3 regions of the Paraburkholderia jirisanensis genome follow, and region 3 is predicted to be linked to each of the others. Evidence: predicted binding sites of a transcription regulator. Region 3 holds the regulator's gene; each other region holds the start of a gene.
The links. Region 3 encodes FliA, which starts transcription of late flagellar genes. Its sites were predicted from a motif close to CTAAAGTTTNNNNNNNNNNNGCCGNTA; they were not measured.
Positions count from the first base shown of each region.

Region 1: ACYVNQ_RS28585 (DUF4088 family protein) is a predicted target of FliA. The motif match lies at 4,836-4,862, and genes of this name have one in related genera.
Region 2: motA (flagellar motor stator protein MotA) is a predicted target of FliA. The motif match lies at 2,289-2,315, and genes of this name have one in related genera.

Region 1 is NZ_BAAGSQ010000029.1:642,481-649,949, forward strand. Features, by position in the region: gene ACYVNQ_RS28565 (RNA-binding S4 domain-containing protein) at 142-360, opposite strand; gene ACYVNQ_RS28570 (hypothetical protein) at 684-1,178, shown strand; gene ACYVNQ_RS28575 (hypothetical protein) at 1,272-1,535, shown strand; gene ACYVNQ_RS28580 (ATP-dependent helicase) at 1,706-3,841, shown strand; gene ACYVNQ_RS28585 (DUF4088 family protein) at 3,992-4,771, opposite strand; gene ACYVNQ_RS28590 (AzlD domain-containing protein) at 4,927-5,250, opposite strand; gene ACYVNQ_RS28595 (AzlC family ABC transporter permease) at 5,247-5,918, opposite strand; gene ACYVNQ_RS28600 (AraC family transcriptional regulator) at 6,210-7,037, opposite strand; gene ACYVNQ_RS28605 (CreA family protein) at 7,115-7,469, opposite strand, start outside.
Region 2 is NZ_BAAGSQ010000013.1:101,810-109,278, reverse strand. Features, by position in the region: gene ACYVNQ_RS08595 (FRG domain-containing protein) at 1-146, opposite strand, end outside; gene motB (flagellar motor protein MotB) at 351-1,304, opposite strand; gene motA (flagellar motor stator protein MotA) at 1,320-2,189, opposite strand; gene ACYVNQ_RS08580 (LodA/GoxA family CTQ-dependent oxidase) at 2,693-5,797, shown strand; gene ACYVNQ_RS08575 (tryptophan 7-halogenase) at 5,807-7,018, shown strand; tRNA gene ACYVNQ_RS08570 (tRNA-Ile) at 7,090-7,177, opposite strand; gene rpoD (RNA polymerase sigma factor RpoD) at 7,354-7,469, opposite strand, start outside.
Region 3 is NZ_BAAGSQ010000002.1:158,037-165,505, forward strand. Features, by position in the region: gene flhA (flagellar biosynthesis protein FlhA) at 1-1,005, shown strand, start outside; gene flhF (flagellar biosynthesis protein FlhF) at 1,002-2,834, shown strand; gene ACYVNQ_RS01125 (MinD/ParA family ATP-binding protein) at 2,827-3,696, shown strand; gene ACYVNQ_RS01130 (RNA polymerase sigma factor FliA) at 3,721-4,452, shown strand; gene ACYVNQ_RS01135 (GSU2403 family nucleotidyltransferase fold protein) at 4,566-5,603, shown strand; gene ACYVNQ_RS01140 (flagella synthesis protein FlgN) at 5,629-6,075, opposite strand; gene flgM (flagellar biosynthesis anti-sigma factor FlgM) at 6,177-6,512, opposite strand; gene flgA (flagellar basal body P-ring formation chaperone FlgA) at 6,736-7,469, opposite strand, start outside.

The sequences.
Region 1 (7,469 bases), on a different contig from region 3:
ACGAACAGCTTATTGCGTTGCGCGACAGCTGTCGATCAGCCGGCACGATTTTGGTGCGGGGCTGCGCGGGCGCGCTGCAGCGATGATGGCGTCCGGGCTGGCCCGGGCCGGTGCGCACTGCGCGGGGCAGCCGGCTGCGCGTTACGCGTGGTGAACGGCGATGCGCGTGTCGCCGAGCAGGATCACCTGGCCACCGCGAATCTTGCACGTCTTGCGCAGTTCAACGTTGCCGTCGACCGTCACGGCGCCGGACGCGACCAGCGCTTTTGCAGAGCCTCCGCTGTCCGCGAGACCGGTGATTTTCAGCAGGTTGTGCAGTTCGACGAATTCGCCGGTCAGCGTGAAATCGAGATTGGGCATGACGGTTGCGACCTTGGCGTAGAGGAATCGAAAAGGACTCGCATCATAAGCCAAAGCGTAAGCCATCTTGACCCGCTTATGCCGCCTGGTGTGCTGCGTGCCTGCTGCGTGGATCGCGGGCGATCAGCTGGCGAGGTTATTCAATTGTCAGAAAATGAAACCGCAAGTAACAGCGGGTCATTTCGGTGAACTTCACTCGGAAGGGCGGGGTCATTGGAATAACCTGCTGCGCTTTTGCATTGGGTAGACAAAGGCAGGGCGGTAACGCGCCAGTTGGCGCGGCTTTGCACGCCCGTGCCGACGAACTTTCAGAGAGGATTGCCATGAGCCAGCTTCGTACGCTTTTGATCGGTACTTCGTTTGCTGCATTGGCCACTACGGCGGCTGTTGCGCAGACTTCTGCGCCGGTGATGCCTGCGCCGCCGATCGGCCAGATGCAACCACCTTCGGCGACGGCGCCCGCGCAGAACGGCCAGATGGCGCCCGCCGTGCCGACGCCCGCACCGGGCGCCGGCCATATCGCGCCGCCCAGCGCGCCTGCCGCGCGAGGCGTGCAGATGCCCGCGCCGACGCCTGCGCAGCAAACGCTCGCCGCGCCGACTTCACCCGATCCGTTGGTACAGAAACGTAATGCCGACGCACAGGCCAACGCCGAATACCGCAGCGCAAAGCAGACATCGAAGGCGCAATACAAGGAACAGGTGAACAACGCAAAGGTGAACCGCCAGGCGGACAAGCAGGCCGCACGGAACCAGTTGAACGCCGATACGCAGGCGGGCCAGGGCCCGCATGTGCCGGACGACGAAACGAAGCACTGATGGAGCGCGGGCTGGCCTGACATGAGCCCGTTCGACAGGACAGGCGATGGTGGCCCGCATCCGGCGACGAATCATTCACGAAGGGAGGACACGATGAAAAAATCGATCAATCTGCTGCTGGCGGCCTTGATTGCGGGTAGCGCCGGCACCGCCGCGTTCGCGCAGACAACGCACGATCCGGCCACCGATCCGGCCACGCATGCGGACAAGAAGGCCGCCAAGGAACAGGCGAAGGCTGACAAGAAGGGGGCGGTCGCGCAGGCGAAGGCCGATAAGGAAAAGACTGAAGCGCAGTCGGACGCGGACAAGGCCGCCGCCGATGCGCGCGTGAAGGATGCGAAGAAGCAGTCTGATTGATGAGGCTGAGGGATCGGGGCGATTGGCGTGACTAAGCGACCGCGCAACTGCGGTCGTTTCGCTGTGGCCGCGAACTGCCATCCAGGGCTGCCGAAAAAAGGGGCGCTTGTCGCCGCACATTGTATGGATATACAGTATGCGTCGCCTCCACTCTCGCCGATCCGTCCGCCGTGCTTTCCGCCGCCGCTTCTTCTCCGCCTGATGCCGCCGCCTGGCTCGCCAGGCTCAACGACGCACAGCGCGAAGCGGTCGAACACGGCACCGCAGACCTCGCACAGCCCGCCGGCGCCCTGCTGGTGATCGCGGGCGCCGGCTCCGGCAAGACCAATACGCTCGCGCACCGCGTCGCGAATCTGGTCGTGAAGGGCGCCGACCCGCACCGCATCCTGCTGCTCACGTTCTCCCGTCGCGCCGCGCTGGAAATGACGCGACGCGTCACCCGCATCGCCGGCGAGGCGCTCGGTGCGCGCGCCTCGCTCGCGCAGGGCCTCGTCTGGTCGGGCACGTTCCACAGCGTGGGTGCACGGCTGTTACGCGAATATGCGGATCTGATCGGCCTGACGCCGTCGTTCACGATCAACGATCGCGAAGACTCGGCGGACCTGATGAACCTCGTGCGCCATGAGCTCGGCTTTTCGGCCAAGGAGCGGCGCTTTCCGTCGAAGTCGACATGCTTTGCGATTTACTCGCGCGTCGTGAACACGGGCTCGACACTCGCCGACGCGCTGCACAGCAGCTTCCCATGGTGCCGCGAATGGGAGGCCGACTTGCGCGTGCTGTTCGCCGCGTACGTCGAGGCGAAACAAAAGCAAGGCGTACTCGACTACGACGATCTGCTGCTGTACTGGTCGCATATGGCGGCCGAACCGTCGATTGCCGCCGAACTGTCGGAGCGCTTCGATCACGTGCTGGTCGATGAATACCAGGATACCAACCGTCTGCAGGCGTCGATCCTGCTCGCACTGAAACCGGACGGCCGCGGCTTGACCGTGGTCGGCGACGATGCGCAGTCGATCTACTCGTTTCGCGGCGCAACGGTGCGCAACATCCTCGATTTCCCCGCGCAGTTCGATCCGCCGGCGCGGCAGGTCGCGCTGGAGCGCAACTACCGTTCGACGCAGCCGATTCTCGCCGCGTCGAATGCGGTGATCGGCCTCGCCAGCGAGCGTTATACGAAGAATCTGTGGACCGACAAGGCGTCCGCGCAGTTGCCGCGGCTCGTGACGGTCGCCGACGATGCCACGCAGGCCCGCTACGTGGTCGAACAGGTGCTGGCGGCGCGCGAAGCCGGCGTCAGGCTGAAGGCGCAGGCGGTGCTGTTTCGCGCCGCGCACCATAGCGCCGCGCTCGAGATCGAGCTGACCCGGCGCAACATCCCGTTCGTCAAGTTCGGCGGGCTCAAATTCCTCGATTCGATTCACGTGAAGGACGTGCTCGCGGTGCTGCGCTGGGCCGAAAATCCGCGCGACCGGGTCGCGGGTTTTCGCGTCGTGCAGCTGATGCCGGGCGTCGGGCCGGCGACTGCGGCGCGTGTGCTCGATGTGGTGGGCGAGCGGGCGGGGTTGCAGGTGGAGGCGGCACATATCAACGGCACCGCGCACGCCTTAGCCAGTTTCGCACCGCCCGCGCGCACGCTGGAAGACTGGCAGCCGTTCGTCGCGTTGATGTCGACGCTGTGCGGCGACGCGTCGTCGTGGCCGGCCGAATTCGAGCAGATCCGCCGCTGGTACGAGCCGCATCTGGAGCGCAATCACGAAGACGCGCTGGTGCGTCACGCGGACCTTATGCAGATGGAAAGCATCGCGGGTACCTATGCGTCGCGCGAGCGGTTCCTGACCGAACTGACGCTCGATCCGCCCGACGCGACCAGCGGCGAATCCGGCGTGCCACTACTCGACGAGGACTATCTGATCCTGTCGACGATCCACTCGGCGAAAGGGCAGGAGTGGCGCAACGTGTTCGTGCTGAACGGCGTCGACGGTTGCATTCCGTCCGATCTCGGCACGGGCAGCGACGAAGAGATCGACGAAGAGCGGCGTCTGCTGTACGTCGCGATGACGCGTGCCAAAGAAGACCTGCACGTCGTCGTGCCGCAGCGTTTTTACGTGCACAACCAGACGCAGCTCGGCGACCGGCACGTGTGGGCGTCGCGCACACGCTTCATTCCGGCAGATCTGCTGCCGCTGTTCGACGTCCACGCATGGCCGCCCGTCCCGCAGCCGACCGCGCCGAGCGAGGCCGGCCGCGCGGCGGCGGCGAAGGCCAAAGTCGAGATCGCGGCGAAGCTCAGGAAGATGTGGGACTGACGCGGTACGCAGGCGGTGCTTGTGCTCCCTGCGTCCGCCGTATCAGCCGGCAGACGGAGCCGCAAGCGCCTATGACGTGACGGCGTGGGCAGTGCGTTTGCGGTGCGTGCCTGCAGCCTGTGCACGCCGCCCGTGCGGCCGGTCGCACCGCTACTGCGGCTGGCGCGGCTGCGGTCGCTGCTGCGGGGGCCGCGCCGGTGGCGGCGGCATAAAGAAGTTGCGCAGCCAGGCGGCCAGCCGGGCGAACACGTCGTACGGTTCCTCGACGAAGATCTCCGGCTTCAGCAAACGCAGATACTCCATGATCTGCTGCGCCTCCTGCTTCTGAAACGACCCGTGCGTGATGCCCAGGCGCAACAGCCCGCGCAATTCGCCGAGCTTTTCGCGCGCGGTGCTGCCGACGCTGGTTTCGCACGCCACCTTTGCTTCATACACGCGCTGGCGCAGCGATTCGGCAAGCCGCCACGCGGGCGTCTGCATCGCTTCCTCGAGCACCTGGATGTCTTGCGCGGCCGACTTGATCTGCGCGGCGAGCGGATCGACCAGATTCGGCGCGGCCTGCGCCTCGTTGACGATCGCGGTGGCCCACTCGCGGCTTTGCTTGGCGAGCTCTTCCGGCGTCCATTCTGAACGCGCGGCGAAACCAAAACCGAATTCCGATGCCTGTCGCATCAAAATCGCGACGACGTCAGGAAACTCCTTGTCCAGCGTACGTTTTGCCCATGCGTATTGGCCGCCCTGCAGCATCCGCTGCACGGCGTGTTCGGTGAGCGGCACCATGCTGTCGAGCAGCTTGGCGCGCAGAAAATCTTCGAAAGACGGCGTCGCGAACTGCGGATCGAGCTTGAGCGAGACGCGCACGAACGCGTCGAAATCCTTGCGCAGCGACGCGATGGTTTCGTCTTTCAGTAAAAGGGTGATTTGCCCCATGTCGTATCCTGGTTGGTCAGCCGCGGCGCTCGGAAGCTTGCCAGGCTGACGGACTCGACTGATTTAACGGCGGCGAGCGGCGAAACTTGAGGGGAGCTGACGGGCGGCTTGCTGCCTGGGCAGGGGTATGCGACGCGGCGCAGCACCGCAATCCGCTACTTGAGCACGACGCCCTGCCAGACGAAAAACACCGCGAGCCCGACCGCGATCGTCAGCAGCGGACGCCGCGTCAGCGCGCTGACGGCCACTGCAGCGAGCGCACCGACCAGTTGCGGGTTGCGCCAGCTGAGTTCGGCGCCGCCGCCGTGCGGCGCCACCGCCATCGGCACGATGATCGCGGTCAGCACCGTCACCGGCACGAAGCCGAGCGCGGTGCGCACCAGCGGCGCAAACGCGATGCGCTCGCCGAGCACGAACACGGTCGCGCGGATCAGCCAGGTGATCAGCGCCATGCCGACAATCAGCAATACGCTGCTCATCGCGACACCCCCGCTGCGGTGCGGCGCGGTGTCTGCGGCCGCGACAACATCACGCCGACGGCCACGCCGACGAACACCGCGGCCAGCAGGCCGAGCTTGTAAGGCCACGCCTGCCAGAAGAACGCCAGTGCGCCGGCCGTCACGGCCGCGGCGACGTAGCGCAGCGCGACGAGTTGCGGCACGACGATCGCGATGAAGGTGGCGACCATCGCGAAGTCGAGCCCGAGCGATTGCAGGCCGGGAAACGCGGCGCCGAACAGCAGGCCGGCGAGCGTCCAGACTTGCCAGTTCAGATACATCGACAGGCCCGAGCCGAGAAAATAGTAAGGGCCGATCGCACCCGGCGGATGTAGCCGGTAATGTGCCCACGCGACCGCGAATACCTCGTCGGTGAGCAGGCCGCCGAGCGCCCAGCGCCAGCGTGCGGGCAGATGCGCGACGTACGGCGCGAGCGTCGCGCTGTACAGCAGGTGGCGCAGATTGACGACGAAGGTCGTCGCCCAGATCACCGCGAAGCTCGCATGGCCTGCGATCAGGCCGAGCGCGATGAACTGCGCGGAGCCGGCGAACACGAGCAGCGACATCAACTGGCCGTGCCACAGATGCAGCGGGCCGGACGCGACAAGGGTGCCGAAGATCACGCCGAACGGTGCGGCGCCGACCAGCATCGGGATCGTATCGCGCGCGCCGGAGGTGAATTCACGAAGACGGTTGGGATGGGACACGCTGTTCTCCTCTGAATGAGGAGCGTAGCGCGACGGGGCCGGCGGCGCTTGTACGTTCTTGCTGCTGGGAGCGCGTTGCGGCGATGCGATGTGGCCGCAGCCGCAGCCGCAGCCGCAGCCGATGCACGCGATGCACCCGATCGATGCAGGTCATGCGCCGCCGCTGTCGCAATCGCTGTGTGTGAACGCATGGCCTGGCTCGACCTTGCCATGTCCCGCCGGCGCGATGCCCGTCTAGTTACCCTGCCACCGTCCTGGCGGCACGCCGAACATACGGCGAAAGTGCCGCGTGAAATGGCTTTGATCGGTGAAGCCGCTCGCCGCCGCGACGTCCGTGACCGGCACGCCCGCGCGCAATGGCCCGAGCGAACGTTGCAGGCGCATCTGATTGCGCCACGCGTGCGGCGGCAAGCCGGTACTGCGTGTGAACAGCCGCGCCGCGTGAAAGGGCGACAAGCCCACCGTGTCCGCCAGCTCGGTCAGCGAAACCGGAGCGGCGAGTTCGCCGCTCAAGCGCTCTTTCATCGTCGCGACGCGTGCGTCGTCGCGCCCTGCCTGCAGCGTGTCGGGGCGGGTGCGGCCATAGCGCGTAAGCAGCGCCGACAACGCATCGACGATGGCCGCCTGCGCGGCCAGCGGGTCGCGCTCGGTTTCGAGCAGCCGATGTGCGTGCGACAGGCGCTGCGCCAGATCGGCGTCGCGGATCACGTCGGCATCGAACCATGGCAGCGCTTGCGGCGTACCCGCGATGTCCGTCGCCAGTTGTTGCAGATAGTCGACCGGCGCGTACAGCACGCGATAGCGCCAGCCTTCGTCCATCGCTCGCGAACCGGTGTGCACCTCGCCCGGGTTGATGACCGGCACACTGCCGGCCTCCGCGGTATAACGCGAGCCACGGTACTGGTAAGTCTCCGCGCCGGCTTCGATGACCGGAATCGTGTACGCGTCGTGCCAGTGCGGCGTGAACGCGTGATCGTGGTATTCGGCCGTCAGCAGATCGGCGCCGGGCAACAGCGGCGTGCGCCAGTAACGGGCGGAATCGCGGAAACGGGTGGTGGTCATCGTGCGGTCCGGAGGATCCACCAGTTTAGCGCGCCGGGCATGCGTCGCGTCGCCGGCGCTGGCTTCGGTTCTTCAGTTCATTTGATGGGGATGGTCGTGCCGGCGGGCATCGGCACCGCGGTCACGCTGTTTTTCGCGCTGCCGCTGACGACGCGATCGCTGTAGGTCAGATAGACGAGCGTGTTGCGCTTCGTGTCGACCACGCGTACCACATGCAGTGTCTTGAAGATCAGCGACATGCGCTCGGTGAACACATCGGCCTGCTGCTTGAGCGGCCCACCCTCGAAGCGGATCGCGCCGACCTGACGGCACGCGATCGACGCTTCGGTCGGATCTTCGGCAATGCCGAGCGTGCCCTTGATGCCGCCGGTGCGAGCCCGCGACACGTAGCAGGTCACGCCGGTCACGGCTGGATCGTCGTACGCCTCGACC
Region 2 (7,469 bases), on a different contig from region 3:
CGGTCTGCGACGTAGGCGAACAGATAACGCGACAGCGAGCTTTGCAGATCCCAACGCGCATCTTGCTGGCCGCGAAAAGCCCAGCCGTCGAGTTCCGAGCACAGATCGACAAATGAACCCCAGTTCGAGATGACGGATGTTTGCATCGTGCCGCGCTCCTCCCTCAATAACGAATGGCCTCACTGCAAGACGGCGCGCACTGGGCGCGCCGACAGCAAGTATAGAAGGCATTTGTTTCGTTATTGCGTAGCGCGGATGTGCGGCGCGTTTCGTCCCATATACGTGCCGGGCGGCACGTTCGCCGCGAACGGCGCAAGCATTGAAAGCTCATGCGCAGCGATCGATCGCGCTCAACTCCCGTTGCCCACCGGCAAACCACCCGCCGGCACGCCGCCGCTCAACTCGCTGCGATTGCTATCGTGGAAGAACGCATCTTCGGCAGCCTTGTTCAACACGAGGATGCTGATGCGCCGGTTGGTCGGCGCATCGACGACATCGTGATCGAGCGGCAACACATCGGCCAGACCGCGAACCTGCAGTACCTTGTCCGCGTGCATGCCGCCCGTCACCAGCGCCCGTCGTGCCGCGTTCGCGCGCTCCGCCGACAGTTCCCAGTTCGAATAGCCGGCCGGCCCTTGCGAATACGGCATCGCGTCAGTGTGACCCGCGATCGAGATGCGATTGTCGACGTCGTTCAGCGATGCGCCGACCTGCGTCAGGATCGCCAATGCGTAATCTTCGAGGCGGTAGCTGCCGGTCGCGAACATCGGCCGCTTCAACGTATCGACGATCTCGATGCGCAAGCCTTCGTTGACGATCGACACGCGAATCTGATCCTTGAACTCGCGCAGCGTCACGTTCGTATTGATCAGCGCAGTCAGCTTCGATTTGATCTGCTCGAGCCGCGTTGCGTCCGACGTCGCACTCGCCGCCGGCACCGGTTTCGTCGCGGCCGGCTGCGTCTGGCTCTGCGAGCCTTCGCCGGGCCGCGAGTCCGCCAGTTCGCGGCCTCCCCCCTGAATCACGCTCGAACGCGCCGCGCCGTTGCCGTCCTTACCGCCCAGCATGCTCGACAGCGGTGTGTTGAAGTAGTCTTCGATGCCCTGCTTTTCGAATTTCGACGTCGAGCCGAGCAGCCACATCAGCAGGAAGAACGCCATCATCGCGGTAACGAAGTCGGCATAGGCGATCTTCCATGCGCCACCGTGATGACCGCCGTGATCGTCGTGATGCTTCGAGCGGCGCACCACTACCGTCGCGGCCTTTTCGCTCTTTTGCGCGCCTTGTCTTTCCCGTTCGGCCATAGCAGCACCCGCGCGTCAGGCCGACTTCGGCATTTTGGTCGCACGCACCGCGTCATCCAGTTCCTGGAAGCTCGGACGGTCGATCGTGAACAGCACCTTTCTGCCGAATTCGACGGCAACCGGCGGCGCATAGCCGCTCAACGATGCAAGCAGCACGGCCTTCACGCATTGAAACGGTTTGGCCTGTGCGCGTGCCTTGGCGTTGAGCAGATCGGCCAGCGGCCCGACAAAACCGTACGCGAGCAGAATGCCAAGGAAGGTGCCGACCAGCGCACCGGCGATCATTTCGCCGAGCACCGCGGGCGGCGCACCGACCGAGCCCATCGTATGCACGACGCCCATCACCGCCGCGACGATACCGAATGCCGGCAGGCCGTCGGCCATCTTCTGGATCGCGTTTGCAGCCAGCGACGATTCGGCGTGATGGGTCGCGAGCTCTTCGTCCATCAGCTCCTGCATTTCCAGCACGTTCACGTTGCCACTGGACATCATGCGCAGATAGTCGACGATGAAATCAAGCAGATGGTGATCTTCGAGCACGTGCGAATACTTCTGGAACAGCGGGCTTTGTTCCGGCGCGGCAACGTCGGCCTCGAGCGACATCATGCCGTCCTTGCGGGCCTTTTGCAGCAGCTCGTAAAGCAATGCGATCAGTTCGAGATATTGCTGTTTCGTATAGCGGCCGCCTTTAAAACAGGTGGGCAAGCTCTTTAAGGTTTTCTTCAGCGTCGCGACTGGATTGCCAACCACAAACGCGCCAAGCGCCGCACCGAAAATGCACAGCAATTCGAATGGCTGAACCAGCGCGGGAAGATGCCCGCCCACGCCGACGAAACTGCCAATCACGGATCCGATGACCACGACCCAGCCTATTGCAACAAACATACTTCCTCCGTGAAACGGCAATGCGAAAGCCTTGCATCGGTATTGATGCAGGTTTTACCGATGGATTCGCGTGCTAAACCATATGGGCGATATCCCGGTTTACGGCGACGGCACAGCGTTCTTAAGCGCTAAATGCCGGTGTTTATACGGAGGCAGGCGATCCGCGCGCGCGATTAGCCGGTAATTGATACTGATGTGTAAACACCGCCGATTACGTCTTCCTGAACGGTGTGGCTTCTGTCGCGCATCGACAATCAAACCAGTCAGGATCACGGAATAAATCTCGCAAATCGTTATGCCGATTGATTCATACACTACCGCGTGCCGTAACTGATGCGTAAGGATGCGAAATATGCAGGAAGCGTTTTACTGCACTGTCATCGGAAATTCCCTTGCACGCCGCCGATGGATCGCTGAATAATCGCTCCCGGAAACAGCAGGCGTAGTTCGGTTAGTCCCCATTCGTTGCGTCAAAAAGCATGACCAGAATAAGGAGCCGCACAATGTCGAGTCCCACCGGGTCGTCCCCGTCCGCTTCATCCGGCTGCGCAGAAACGCCGATCACGTTGCCGCCGACGCTCCCCCCTTCCCCCTGCTGCTGCGATAGCGATCCGATCGCCGGACTCAAGCAGTTGTTTGTCGATTACTTTCAGGGGCGCGGCATGGCGGCCGGGCGTGATCCCGCCACGCGCCCCGTGTTCCTGCGCCTGCATGGTGTGGCGCATGGCCGCTTTGTGGTCGCGCCGGATCTGCGCCACGACCTGAAGGTCGGCGTATTCGGACAAGCCAGCGAATATGCCGCCTGGGTGCGCTTCTCCGCCGATGTGCAACCTGGCGCCGCCGATCTGAAAGGCACCACCGGGATCGGCATCAAGCTGTTCGGCGTCGACGGGCCCAAGCTGCTCGAGCCCGATCAGCATGCGCGCACGCAGGACTTTATCCTGCAGAACCACGACGTGTTCTTCACCGACACCGCGAAGGACATGTGCGAATTCACCTGCCAGTCGCTGCATGGCAAAGGCGACGAGTATCTGCACGCGCATCCGGTCACCGCGCAGATCCTGAAGGACATGGAGAAGGTGGTTGATTCGGTGCTGACCACGAATTACTGGAGCGTGCTGCCATCGAAGTTCGGGCCGTCGCACTACGTGAAGTACAAACTCGAGCCGCTCGAAGCGGCAGGCACGGACGCGGCGCCGGATTTCGACGATCCGTTTTATCTGCGCGCCGATCTTCACGCGCGGCTGCGTAAAGGGCCAGCGCGCTTTCGCTTCATGGTGCAATTGCGCACCGACGATCAGCAAATGCCGCTCGATGCCGCCACGGTGCGCTGGAGTGAACAGCTCAGTGCGCCGATCGAAGTCGGTATTCTCGAGTTGCCGCAGCAGGATCTCGATGCGCGCGGCCAGTCCGCGTATGGAGAAAATCTCGCTTACAACACGTGGCATTCGTTGCACGCGCATCAACCCGTCGGCAGCCTCGCTGATGCACGCAAGATGGTTTATCGCGCGTCCGCGGCGAATCGCCGCAACGTCAATGGCGTGCCGCTCGGTGAGCCGGTCGAGCCTCGGCCGCCGCAGTATGCGCCGGGCGTCGATACGCCCGGCATCGATTATCCGGCTGGCGTGGACAGCCGCATCGTGCGTGCCGCGATTCATCCGGCCATCGGCCTCGCGCGGGTCGGCAACAGCGAACATGAGTACTACATCGGGCCGCAAGTGATCGAGCCGGCCGCAACGCCGTTGGGCTTTTATCGCGACGCGCAAGGCGCGCTAAAGCGCGAGGCCGCGCAGTTCCGCATCTACGGTTACAACTCGGCGGGCGAAGTCGTGCGCGAGCTGACCTCGGACTGGGCCGAGATCGCGTGGAGCGTGCATCTGGCTAACAGCAAGGCCGCCTGGTACCAGTGGCAGATCGCGATGGATATTCCCGAGGCCGCCGATACCGTGCTGCCGCAACGCAATCCGAAAGTGGCCGCGCGCGAGACGCTGGTGATCGACGCGGGACCGCAGCACATCGCCGGCCGTAATGCGGCGCCGGTCAACTGTTCCGGCTACTTTACCGGCGTGCCGGTCAAGATCGGCGAGCTGCACACCGACGCCGCCGGCCGTCTGCTGGTGCTCGGCGGCCATGGTGTGTCGGCTTCGCCGAACAACGCGCCGATCTTCGATCCCGCCAACGGTAACTCGTTTATCAACGCCGACGACTGGTACGACGACACCTGCGACGGCACTGTCAACGCCACGGTCAACATCGAAGGCCGCGCGATTCCGGTCGAATCGGCGTGGGTCGTGACCGCGCCGCCGAACTACGGCAATAACGTGAAGGCCGTGCGAACGCTGTACGACCTGCTGCACGACCTGTATATCCAGGCAGGCTGGATGCAGCCGCTCGCGACGATCTCGTTTGCGCACGACGTGTATCCGATCCTGCATCGGCTGACCGGCCTGCAGTGGGTCAATCAGGGTTTCGCGGCGGCATTCGGACATCGCGGACGCTTCGATTTCGACGATGCGGAATTGATCGCGCGGCTCGCGAAGCTGCCCGCAAACGGCGGCTTCGACCCGAACGCCGAACTGCGCCGCCAGATTGTGAACAGCTTCCGTCCGCCCGAGCCCGCCGATGGCAACCAGTTGCCGTGGCCGTGGCTGTATGGCGATGCGATGGAAGTGCCGGCCGGCCAGAGCCCGCGGCAAAATGCGTCGGTCAGCGCGACGCAGTATGCAATCCTGCAGCGCTGGGCGAGCGGCGAGTTCGTCGCCGACTGGGACCCGCAGCGCAAGGTGCCGCGCAGCATCGACGAAGTGCCGCTGGCCGAACAGCCGGCAATGCTCGATCGCGCGGCGCTCGATTTCTGTCTGGCCGATGCGTTCCATCCGGGCTGCGAGATGACCTGGCCGATGCGCCATCTGACGCTGTACGACAAACCGTTCCGGATTCGCGTGCGGCCGGCCGGCACGCCGGTGCCGGACTATGGCGCGACGCTCGATCAGGCGGTCACGTTGTCGCTCGCGGGGCCGCTGTATGCGCAGGCGCCGGGCGACATCAACCGCTGGATGGGACTGCCGTGGCAGGCCGATACGGCTTTCTGCCGCGCGGGCTACGACACTGCGTACGATCCGTATGCGCCGACTTTCTGGCCGGCGCGTGTGCCGAACCATGTGCTGAGCGCGGATGACTATGCGATCGTCGTCGATCCGAAACAGCCGATGGAGCGTCGTATCGATGCGTTCGCGAATCGCACCAGCTGGAACAAGCCGCTGCATGGCACGACCGCGGGGCAGATGGAAGAGATGGTGCGGATCTTCGGCTCGATGGGGCTATTGGAGCAGCGCGAGGCGAAGGGGCTCGAGCCGGAGTTTCCGCCGGTGATGCTGGTGGCTTCGTATGGGCCTGATGTGGCGCCGGCGGATCAGTCGAGCACGAGCAGTGCGGGCGTGCAGCCGAAGGTTGAGCTGCGTGCGGCGGTGGCTGTTGCTGCGGCGGTCGGTACGGTGCCGGCGGGGCATCCGAAGGCGCGGGCGCTGCCTCAAGGAAGCAACTTCGCTTCGCATGATGAGGCGCACGCGGCGCCGCTGCCGGTGCGGCGTGGCAAGCCGCGTGGCTAGGGAGCAGGTGTGGCGTTGGCAGCAGGCAGCTATGACGTGGTGATCGCAGGTGGCGGCCCGGCAGGGGCCGCCACCGCGATTGCGCTCGCGCGTGAAGGGCGGCGGGTGTTGCTGGTCGATGCGGGCGGTAATGGTGGCGGAGACGCGGCGCATGCGCATGAAGGCGCGCGGTTTCGCGTCGGCGAGGGTTTGCCGCCTTCGGCGCGTGCATTGCTACGCGAGCTCGGTGTGCTGGAGCGGTTGCTCAGCGATGGACATCGTGCCAGCGCAGGAACTGTGGCGTTCTGGGGCGCCGCAACGCCGCACTTCAACGATTTCATTACGCAGCTGCACGGCTCGGGTCTGCAGCTCGACCGGGCACGCTTCGATGCTTCATTGCGCGAGGCTGCCGTCGCGGCGGGGGCGGAACTGGTCGAGTCGGCCCGCGTGCGCGTGGTAGCCACGGATACGTCGGTCGTGACTGAGGTGGCGACTGCGGCGCGCGCGTCGCATCAGTTGACCTTGTGTCCTGCCGATGGCGCTCCCAAGCCGATCGAATCGCGTTGGCTGATCGACGCTAGCGGCCGCGCCGCCAGTCTGGCGCGCTCGCTGGGCGCGGCATCGGTGCGCTACGATCGGCTGCTGGCGTTTTATCTGCGCCTGCAAGCGCAAACGCCTGGCGATCAGGATGGCCGCAGTTGGGTCGAGGCTGTCGAGGATGGCTGGTGGTATAGCGTTTTGCTGCCGTCGAATGAGCGCCTCGTTGCGTTCCTGTGCGATCGCGCGACGGCACGGCGCGATGCATTGCTCGATGGCAGCGCGCTATGGGAAGCGCTGCGCGGAGCACCGAATCTGCATGCGTTGTGCAACCAGTATTGCTACCAGCCCGGCGCCGCGAGGCCGCGTGCCGCTGATGCGAGCAGTCGTGCATTGGATAAGGCCGGCGGTAGCCGATGGATGGCCGTCGGCGACGCCGCGCTCGCGTTCGATCCGCTATCGTCGAAGGGAATTTCCAACGCGCTTTATACAGGCCTGCAGGCCGCGCGTACCGTGATCGCAGCGGACCACGGCGACAGCACAGCGGTAGCGCGCTACGTGGCGCACCTGATTGATGTTCACCGTGTGTATCGCGAGCAGCTTCGCGCCTTCTATGCGATGGAACAGCGCTGGCCGGACGCTGCGTTCTGGGCCGCGCGTGTCGCATCTTCGAACGCGTTGCACGACCGCACGGTCGACGTCTGAGCGACGCTAAAACGATGAGAAGATCTGTGCGGACGTCACAGAATCGATATCTTGAATGGGCTCAAAACCCTTGGTGGGCCGGGTCGGATTCGAACCGACGATGTCCTTTCGGAGGCGGATTATGAGTCCGCTGCCTGCAACCAACACGGCGTCCGGCCCAGGAAAGAAAAGACCCGGTCGTAAGGCCGGGCCTGATCGCTGAATGGCCGACATACTACACGAAAATCGGGGCTTCCGGACATGCTCCGCGTACTACACGAAACACGTCTGAAGCCCCGTATCCGCTACGTCAGCCAGCGACGTTAGTGTTGCAACCCGCCCGCTCGATCAGTTGATCAGTTCCCTTCGAGGAACGATTTCAGCTTGTCCGAGCGGCTCGGGTGACGCAGCTTGCGCAGCGCCTTTGCCTCGATCTGACGGATCCGCTCACGCGTCACGTCGAACTGCTTGC
Region 3 (7,469 bases):
ACGCTCGGCCTCGAAGTCGGCTACCGGTTGATCCCGCTGGTCGACCGCAACTCGGACGGCGAACTGCTGAAGCGCATCAAGAGCATCCGCAAGAAGTTCGCGCAGGAAATCGGCTTCTTGCCGCCGGTCATCCATATTCGCGACAACCTGGAGCTGCGCCCGAACGGCTACCGGATCACGCTGAAGGGCGTCGAAATCGGTGTCGGCGAAGCGTATCCGGGCCAATGGCTGGCGATCAACCCGGGCCAGGTGAGCGCGGCGCTGCCGGGCTCGCCGACCACCGATCCGGCGTTCGGCCTGCCGGCGATCTGGATCGACACGAATCTGCGCGAACAGGCTCAGGTGTACGGCTACACGGTGGTCGATTCGAGCACGGTGGTCGCGACTCACCTGAACCATCTGGTCGTCACGCACGCGTCCGAACTGCTCGGCCGCCAGGAAGTGCAGGCGCTGCTCGAGCGCACCGGCAAGAACACGCCTTCGCTGGTCGAAGAGCTGGTGCCCAAACAGGTGTCGGTCACCACGCTACAAAAGACGCTGCAAAACCTGCTCGAGGAAGGCGTGCCGATCCGCGACATGCGCACGATCCTCGAAGCACTCGCCGAACACACGCCGAAGGTCACCGACGCACACGATCTCACCGCGATCGTGCGTCTCGCACTCGGCCGCGCGATCACGCAGCAGTGGTTCCCGGGCAGCAACGACATGCAGGTGATGGGCCTCGACTCGAATCTCGAACGGGTGCTCGCGCAGGCGCTGACCACCGGCCCGAACCCGGGCCTCGAACCCGGTCTCGCGCAAACCCTGCTGACCGAAACACAACGGGCGATGAATCGCCAACAGATTCTCGGCCTCGCGCCGGTGCTGCTGGTGCAGCACGCACTGCGCGCGATGCTCGCGCGCTTCCTGCGCCGCAGCCTGCCTCAACTGAAGGTGCTTTCGTACGCGGAAGTGCCGGACACACGAAACATCAAAGTGGTTAACCTCATCGGGGGCCAAGCTTGAACATCCGTAAATTCACCGGCGCGACCAGCCGGGACGCGCTGCGCCTCGTTCGCGAAGCCCTTGGTGCCGACGCCGTGGTGCTGTCGAACCGCTCGCTGCCTGACGGCACCGTCGAAATCGTCGCGCTCGCCGACAGCGATTTCGCGTCGATCACCCCGGCGCCGGCTGCGCAGCAGAACGCTGCAGGCGAGGCCGCCCCGCGCAACACGCCGGCTGCCGGCTTTGCCAATCCGTATGCGAATGGCCTGCCCGACGTGTTCTCGTCGGTGTTCGGCGCAAGCCCGGAAGCAGGCGCGGACGACGAGCCTGCGGTATCGGCCCTGCCGGCGCCCGCCGCACTGGCCGCCGAGGAATCGCGTGTTGCCGAGAAGAACGAAGCGGCGTTTGGCGCCGCCAGGCCGACGCAGGCTGCACCGGCCGCTGCCGCTGCGACGCGATCAGAAAAGCCGACTGAAAAGCCGCTGGCTGCGCCCGCTGCAGCGCGGCCCGCGAGCGCACCGGCCGCGCCGCGCACACTGGTCGAGTCGAACCCGTGGCTGATCGATCATGCCCGCGAGATCGCCGGCAAGCAGCAGGCCGTCGCGCACAGCGCGAAGCCGATGCTGACGCCGACTACCGCGAAGGCCAAGGGTCTCGGCGTAGCCGCCGAAGCACCGGCAGCCGCAGCGCGCCAGCAAGCGGCGCATGCCGCCGCTCACGCAGCGCCGATCTCGGTCGAAACCCCCGATTGGGCTCGCGAAGCCGCGCAACTGGCGGCGCGTCGCGCGACCCAGCGCCCGGCGTCGAGCGGTCTGCCCGAGCAGGTCACGGCGGCGGTCACCGATGCGATCAATGCGCGGATGGCGCACATCGTCAACGAAACGGTGATGAACGAGCTCGCGTCGATGCGCGGCATGATGGAAGAGCACTTCGCCGGCCTGTTGTGGGCCGACGGCCAGCGCCGTTCGCCGCTGCAGTCGCAGCTGACGCGCCATCTGTTCGCGGCAGGTTTCTCCGCGCAACTGGTGCGGATGATCGTCGACAACCTGCCGGCCGTCGAAAACTTCGAAGCCGGCATGGAGTGGGTCAAGTCGGTGCTCGAATCGAACCTGCCGGTGATGGAAAACGAAGACGCGCTGATGGAGCGCGGCGGCGTGTTCGCCCTGATGGGCCCGACCGGCGTCGGCAAGACGACCACCACGGCCAAGCTCGCGGCACGCTGCGTGATGCGCTTCGGCGCCAGCAAGGTGGCACTGCTGACCACCGACAGCTACCGGATCGGCGGCCACGAGCAACTGCGCATCTTCGGCAAGATTCTGGGTGTATCGGTGCACGCAGTGAAAGACGGCGCCGACCTGCAACTCGCGCTTTCGGAACTGCGCAACAAGCACATCGTGCTGATCGACACGATCGGCATGAGCCAGCGCGACCGCCTGGTGTCCGACCAGATCGCGATGCTGTGCCGTGCCGGCCAGCCGGTGCAGCGCCTGCTGCTGCTCAACGCGACCAGCCACGGCGACACGCTGAACGAAGTGGTGCAGGCCTACCAGGGCGCGCCGGACAAGCAGCCGCTGGCCGGCTGCATCCTGACCAAGCTCGACGAAGCCACCAATCTCGGCGGCACGCTCGACACGGTGCTGCGCTACCGCCTGCCGGTGCACTACGTATCGACCGGCCAGAAAGTGCCGGAGAACCTGTACGTCGCGACCCGCAAATTCCTGATCCGCAGCGCGTTCTGCATTCCGCGCGATCACTCACCGTTCGTGCCGCAAGACGACGATGTTCCGGGCTTGCTGTCTGCCCTGTCGGCACGTTCGACTGCCGAGCAGCACGAGGTCCGGTTTGGCTAAGTTCGTGTCCGACCAGGCCGAGGGACTGAGGCGGCTGCTGGCCCGCCACGGTTCCCGCGCGATCGCCGTCACGGGCGGATCGGCGGGCGTGGGCGGCTCGACCGCGGTGGTCAATCTCGCGGCGGCGCTGGCAGCACAGGGCAAGGATGTGCTGGTGGTCGACGAACACGCGGGCGACCCGCGCTCGATCGCGGCGCTGACGGGCGGTGCGTCGCCGGAGCGCTTTGCGGCGTTCTCGCGCGGCGAGGTTGCGCTGGAAGCGGCCGTCGCGCGTCATGCGGCGGGCTTCGCGGTGCTCGGCGTGCCGCATGGCGCGCGCGCGGCCTGCAAGCCGTCGCAGCTTGCCGCGGTATTCGACGGACCGGCCGACGTCGTGCTGATCGACGTGCAACTCGAGCGCGACGGCATGCTGTCCGACCTCGCGCTGCAGGCGCACGACCTGTTGATCGTCACGCGCGTCGCCGCGCAGGCGATCACCGATACGTATGCGTGCCTGAAGCGGCTGCATTACGCGTACGCGATCGCGCAGTTTCGCGTGCTGGTGAATCACGTGCAAAGCGAAGCGGACGCGCGCACCGCGCTGGAAAACCTCGCCGATGTATCGAGCCGCTACCTGCGCGTGTCGCTGGAAGGCGCCGGCTGCATCGCCGAGGATCCGCTGATGGCGCGTTCGCGGGAACTGTCGCGCTGCATCGTCGAGGCGTGGCCTTCGGCGCCGGCCGCGCGCGATTTCCGGCAACTCGCAGCAGACCTGCAGGACTGGCCGATGCGGCCAGCAATGAGTTCGCGCACGCCCTGGGCGGCGGGCGCGGCTGTTACGACGGCGTCACTTGCCGAACAACCATCCGCACACCACGCCTGACCGGCAGCGGACAAGGGGAGCTCGATGTACAACGCTCAAGGAAAGATTTCACAGGCTGAGGTCTTGACCAAATACACGCCGCTGGTGCGGCGGCTAGGCCTGCAGCTGGTCGCGAAGATGCCCGCGAGCGTGGACCTCGACGACCTGATCCAGGCCGGCATGATCGGTTTGCTGGATGCGGCGAGCCGTTACAAGGAAGACCAGGGCGCGCAGTTCGAGACGTACGCGAGCCAGCGGATTCGCGGTGCGATGCTCGACGAGCTGCGCAGCAACGACTGGCTGCCGCGCAGCGTGCGGCGCACGTCGCGCGAGCTGGAGATGGCGGTGCATCAGGTCGAGCAGCGGCTGGGCCGCGCGGCGAGCGAAGCGGAGATTGCCAAGCATCTGGATTTGCCGCTCGAAGAGTATCAGTCGATGCTGCAGGATCTGCATGGCAGCCAGCTGATCTACTACGAAGACTTCGACCGCTCGGCCGACGATGAACCGTTCCTCGACCGCTATTGCGTCGACCATTCGGACCCGCTGTCGGCGCTGCTCGACGACAGCCTGCGCGGCGCGCTGATCGAGGCGATCGACCGCCTGCCGGAACGCGAGAAGCTGCTGATGTCGCTGTACTACGAGCGCGGCATGAACCTGCGCGAAATCGGCGCGGTGATCGAGGTGAGCGAGTCGCGGGTGTGCCAGCTGCATAGCCAGGCGGTGGCGCGGCTGCGCGCACGGCTGCGGGAAATGGCCTGGGCGGCGGAGGAGCATTAAGCTCCGGCAAGGGTTTGGCGGGAATTTATACCCTGGCATCGGATGTTGGGGTATAAATTGAATGCGGCAGAATTTATACCCTGGAATCGCATCGTAGGGTATAAATTGATGCCATGACGACCTTCCACAACGACGCGCTGCAAACGCTGTACGCCTCTGTCGCTGAACGCGCCGCGACGCAGGGGCAAATCCCGTTGCATTCGCCGGGCTCGGCAGCCCAAAAAACCGTCGACGGAAAAAGTTACACGTACTGGCGCGTGTACCCCGCGTCCGGAAAGCGCGTCGAGATTTCACTAGGCCGCACCGGCGAGCCGGATACCGAAGCAGCGCTCGAAGCAAAAATGCAGGAAAGCGCAGAAATGCGCGCACTCGGCGCCGACGTCCAGACGTTGCGCAAAGCCGGCTTTTCCGCTGCGGACAATTCGTCTGCATTGACCATCGCCACGCTGTACAACGTGGGCATCTTCAGCCACGGCGGAGTGCTGGTCGGTTCGCACGCATTCGGCGCGCTTCTGAATAGCCTTGGCGTACGCCAACCGGCGAACTACCGGACCGAAGACATCGATATCGGCACGACTGGCTCGATCTCGCTAGCCATCCCGGAAGACCGTAGTTTTCTCGACATCCTGCGCGATAGCAGTCTGCCTTTTCTCGAAGTGCCGGAACTCGACTCGCGCAAGCCCGCGACGTCATTCAAGGCGCGCGGCCAGCCGCTCAAAGTGGATCTGCTTGTGCCCGGCACCGAAGCCTACGAGAGCAAGGCGTTGCCGCACCTGCGCGCGCATGCGACCGGCTTGCCGTACTTCAAATATCTGCTGGTGGATCCTGTGCGGGGCTTCGTGCTCGGCAAGGAACACGCGGTGCCGGTCACGCTGCCCGACCCAGCTCGCTTCGCGTTGCACAAGCTGATCGTCAGTACGCTGCGCACGCCGGTGTTGGCCGCGAAGGCCGACAAGGACCGCCGTCAGGCCGCGGTGCTGATCGATGCCTTGATGGAGAAATTCCCCGACGCACTGGAAGTCGCGGCCGCGCATATCGAGACCAAAGCCCGCGCGCGCGTCGCCAGGGCCGCAGCGCAGGCATTGAATTTCGAAGTCGATCTGTCGGAGCGCGCGCAAGACTTTCTCGCCGGGCTGGCCGGCGACGCGTAATCGCTCCGTGCAGGAAACGGGCTTGCTACAGCCCCGAGAATGCCGGAATCCGGCCGTCCGGGCCGTAGAACGAACTGGCCTTTTCCGGCGTGCCGCGCAGCACCGTGAGAATGCGGCGGTTGTATTCCATCCGGGTGCGGATCATCAGGCCGTTGTCCGCATTGAGCCGGCGCGCGCGGTCGGCCGATTTCTGCAGCGCGCCCCAGTGTTCGTTCAGCCGGCCATCGCGGGCCACCGCCAGCGCCATGCCGCGCGTGCCGCCCGGCAGGCCGCGTGCCTGCAATTGCGCCTCGCGCGTGCGCTCGAGCATCGCGAGCTTCTCGGCCATCGCGGCCTTCTGTTCGACGATCGGCGGCAGGGTTTCGAGTGGGGATACGGCGGTCAGCGCCTTTTGCTCGAATGCGAGCAGCGACGCAAAGGCTTCGACGGTTGCGTATTCGTCGAGGATGGTGTCAAGCAGGGCGTCTTTCATTCGTCACTCACACGTTTTTCCTTCCGCATGCCTGGGCACACGGAGGGACGCGGTTTCACATGCCGGCCGGCAGTGAGCGTCCCCGAAAAAACGGTTGACGCTCAGCCGCCAGTCGACGGATTGCGTTGCAACAGCTCGCGTGCGGTCTGCAGCACGCCATCGGCGATCTTGCCGGTGTCGATCGCGAGCGACCCGTCACGGATCGCAGCCTTGATCGACTCGACGTGCGCGACGTCGATATCGCCTGAGCCCGATGCCGCGAGGCCCCGCAAATTGCTCGACAGCGACGACAGGTTCACGTCTGCATCGCCACTCGGCGCAGGCGTACGGCTCGCGGCAGCGGCGTTGTCCGCAGGGGCGGACGCGCCTTGCTGGCCGCGCTGAACGCCGCCGTTGGCAGGCGTCAAACTCGGGTTGGTGCTGGAATCGACTTTCACGATTGGCTTCCTGAACGATTTGACCTTGATATCGGCAATCACGAACAGAAACTTTAGCGCAATCGGAATATGCGTTTTCCCGCTTCCAGCCGAGCTTTCTGACGCTATTTACGTCACTTTTACCGCCTGCTTCTGTCTGCCCCCACGCCGCGCCACGCCCGGCTGTTCCAGCCTGCCGGCCGGCCAGTCGATGCAATGCGCGCGCGTTACTGCATAACTGCCGTTACAGCTGGATCTCGACGGTCGAGCCGTCCTTCACGATGCCGGTGACGATCTGGCCGGTGGAGGTCTTTACCCGCACTTGCTGGCCGGGACCTGCGTTGTTCATCACACTGCCTTCCGCCGAAATCGAGAAACCTTCGCCTGCCGCGACCACCTTGACCGTCTGTCCGACCGTCACCGACATCGCGCTCTTCAACAGATCCTGCCGCAGCGGCAGGCCCGCGCCGATACGCGCCAGTGCGATCGCGCCGACCGCCTGCGCCGGATCGGTGATGACCGCTTGCGGCAGTAATGCGAGGTCGCCTTCGTGCGCGACGAGATCGGCGGCCGTCAGCATTTCGCCCGGCGTGATCTGGCGTGCGGAGCTGTAGTAGGTGGCCATCAGCGTGATGCTGGCGCGCAGGTAGATGGTCCAGGGGCGGGCGCCCGCACAGCGCACGCCGACGGAAGTGCGGCCCCACAGCCGTGCGCCGACTGGCATGAACGGCTCGAGCGTCGTGCAGGCGGCGAGGCCGCGCGGGAACGCCGGTGCGACGGTAATCGTGATCTTGCCGGGCAGGCCGGCCGTCTGCTGTTGCAGGAACGCGAAGGCGGTAGCGTGGATCGCGTCGGCGTCCTGCTGGCCGGTGGGACTCGCGCCGCTGGCTGCGAGCGCCGCCGGGCTGGCCGCGGCCGACGCTGCGGTCACCGCTGGGTTTGCCGCTGGGTTTCCCGTATTCACCGCATTCACCGCGA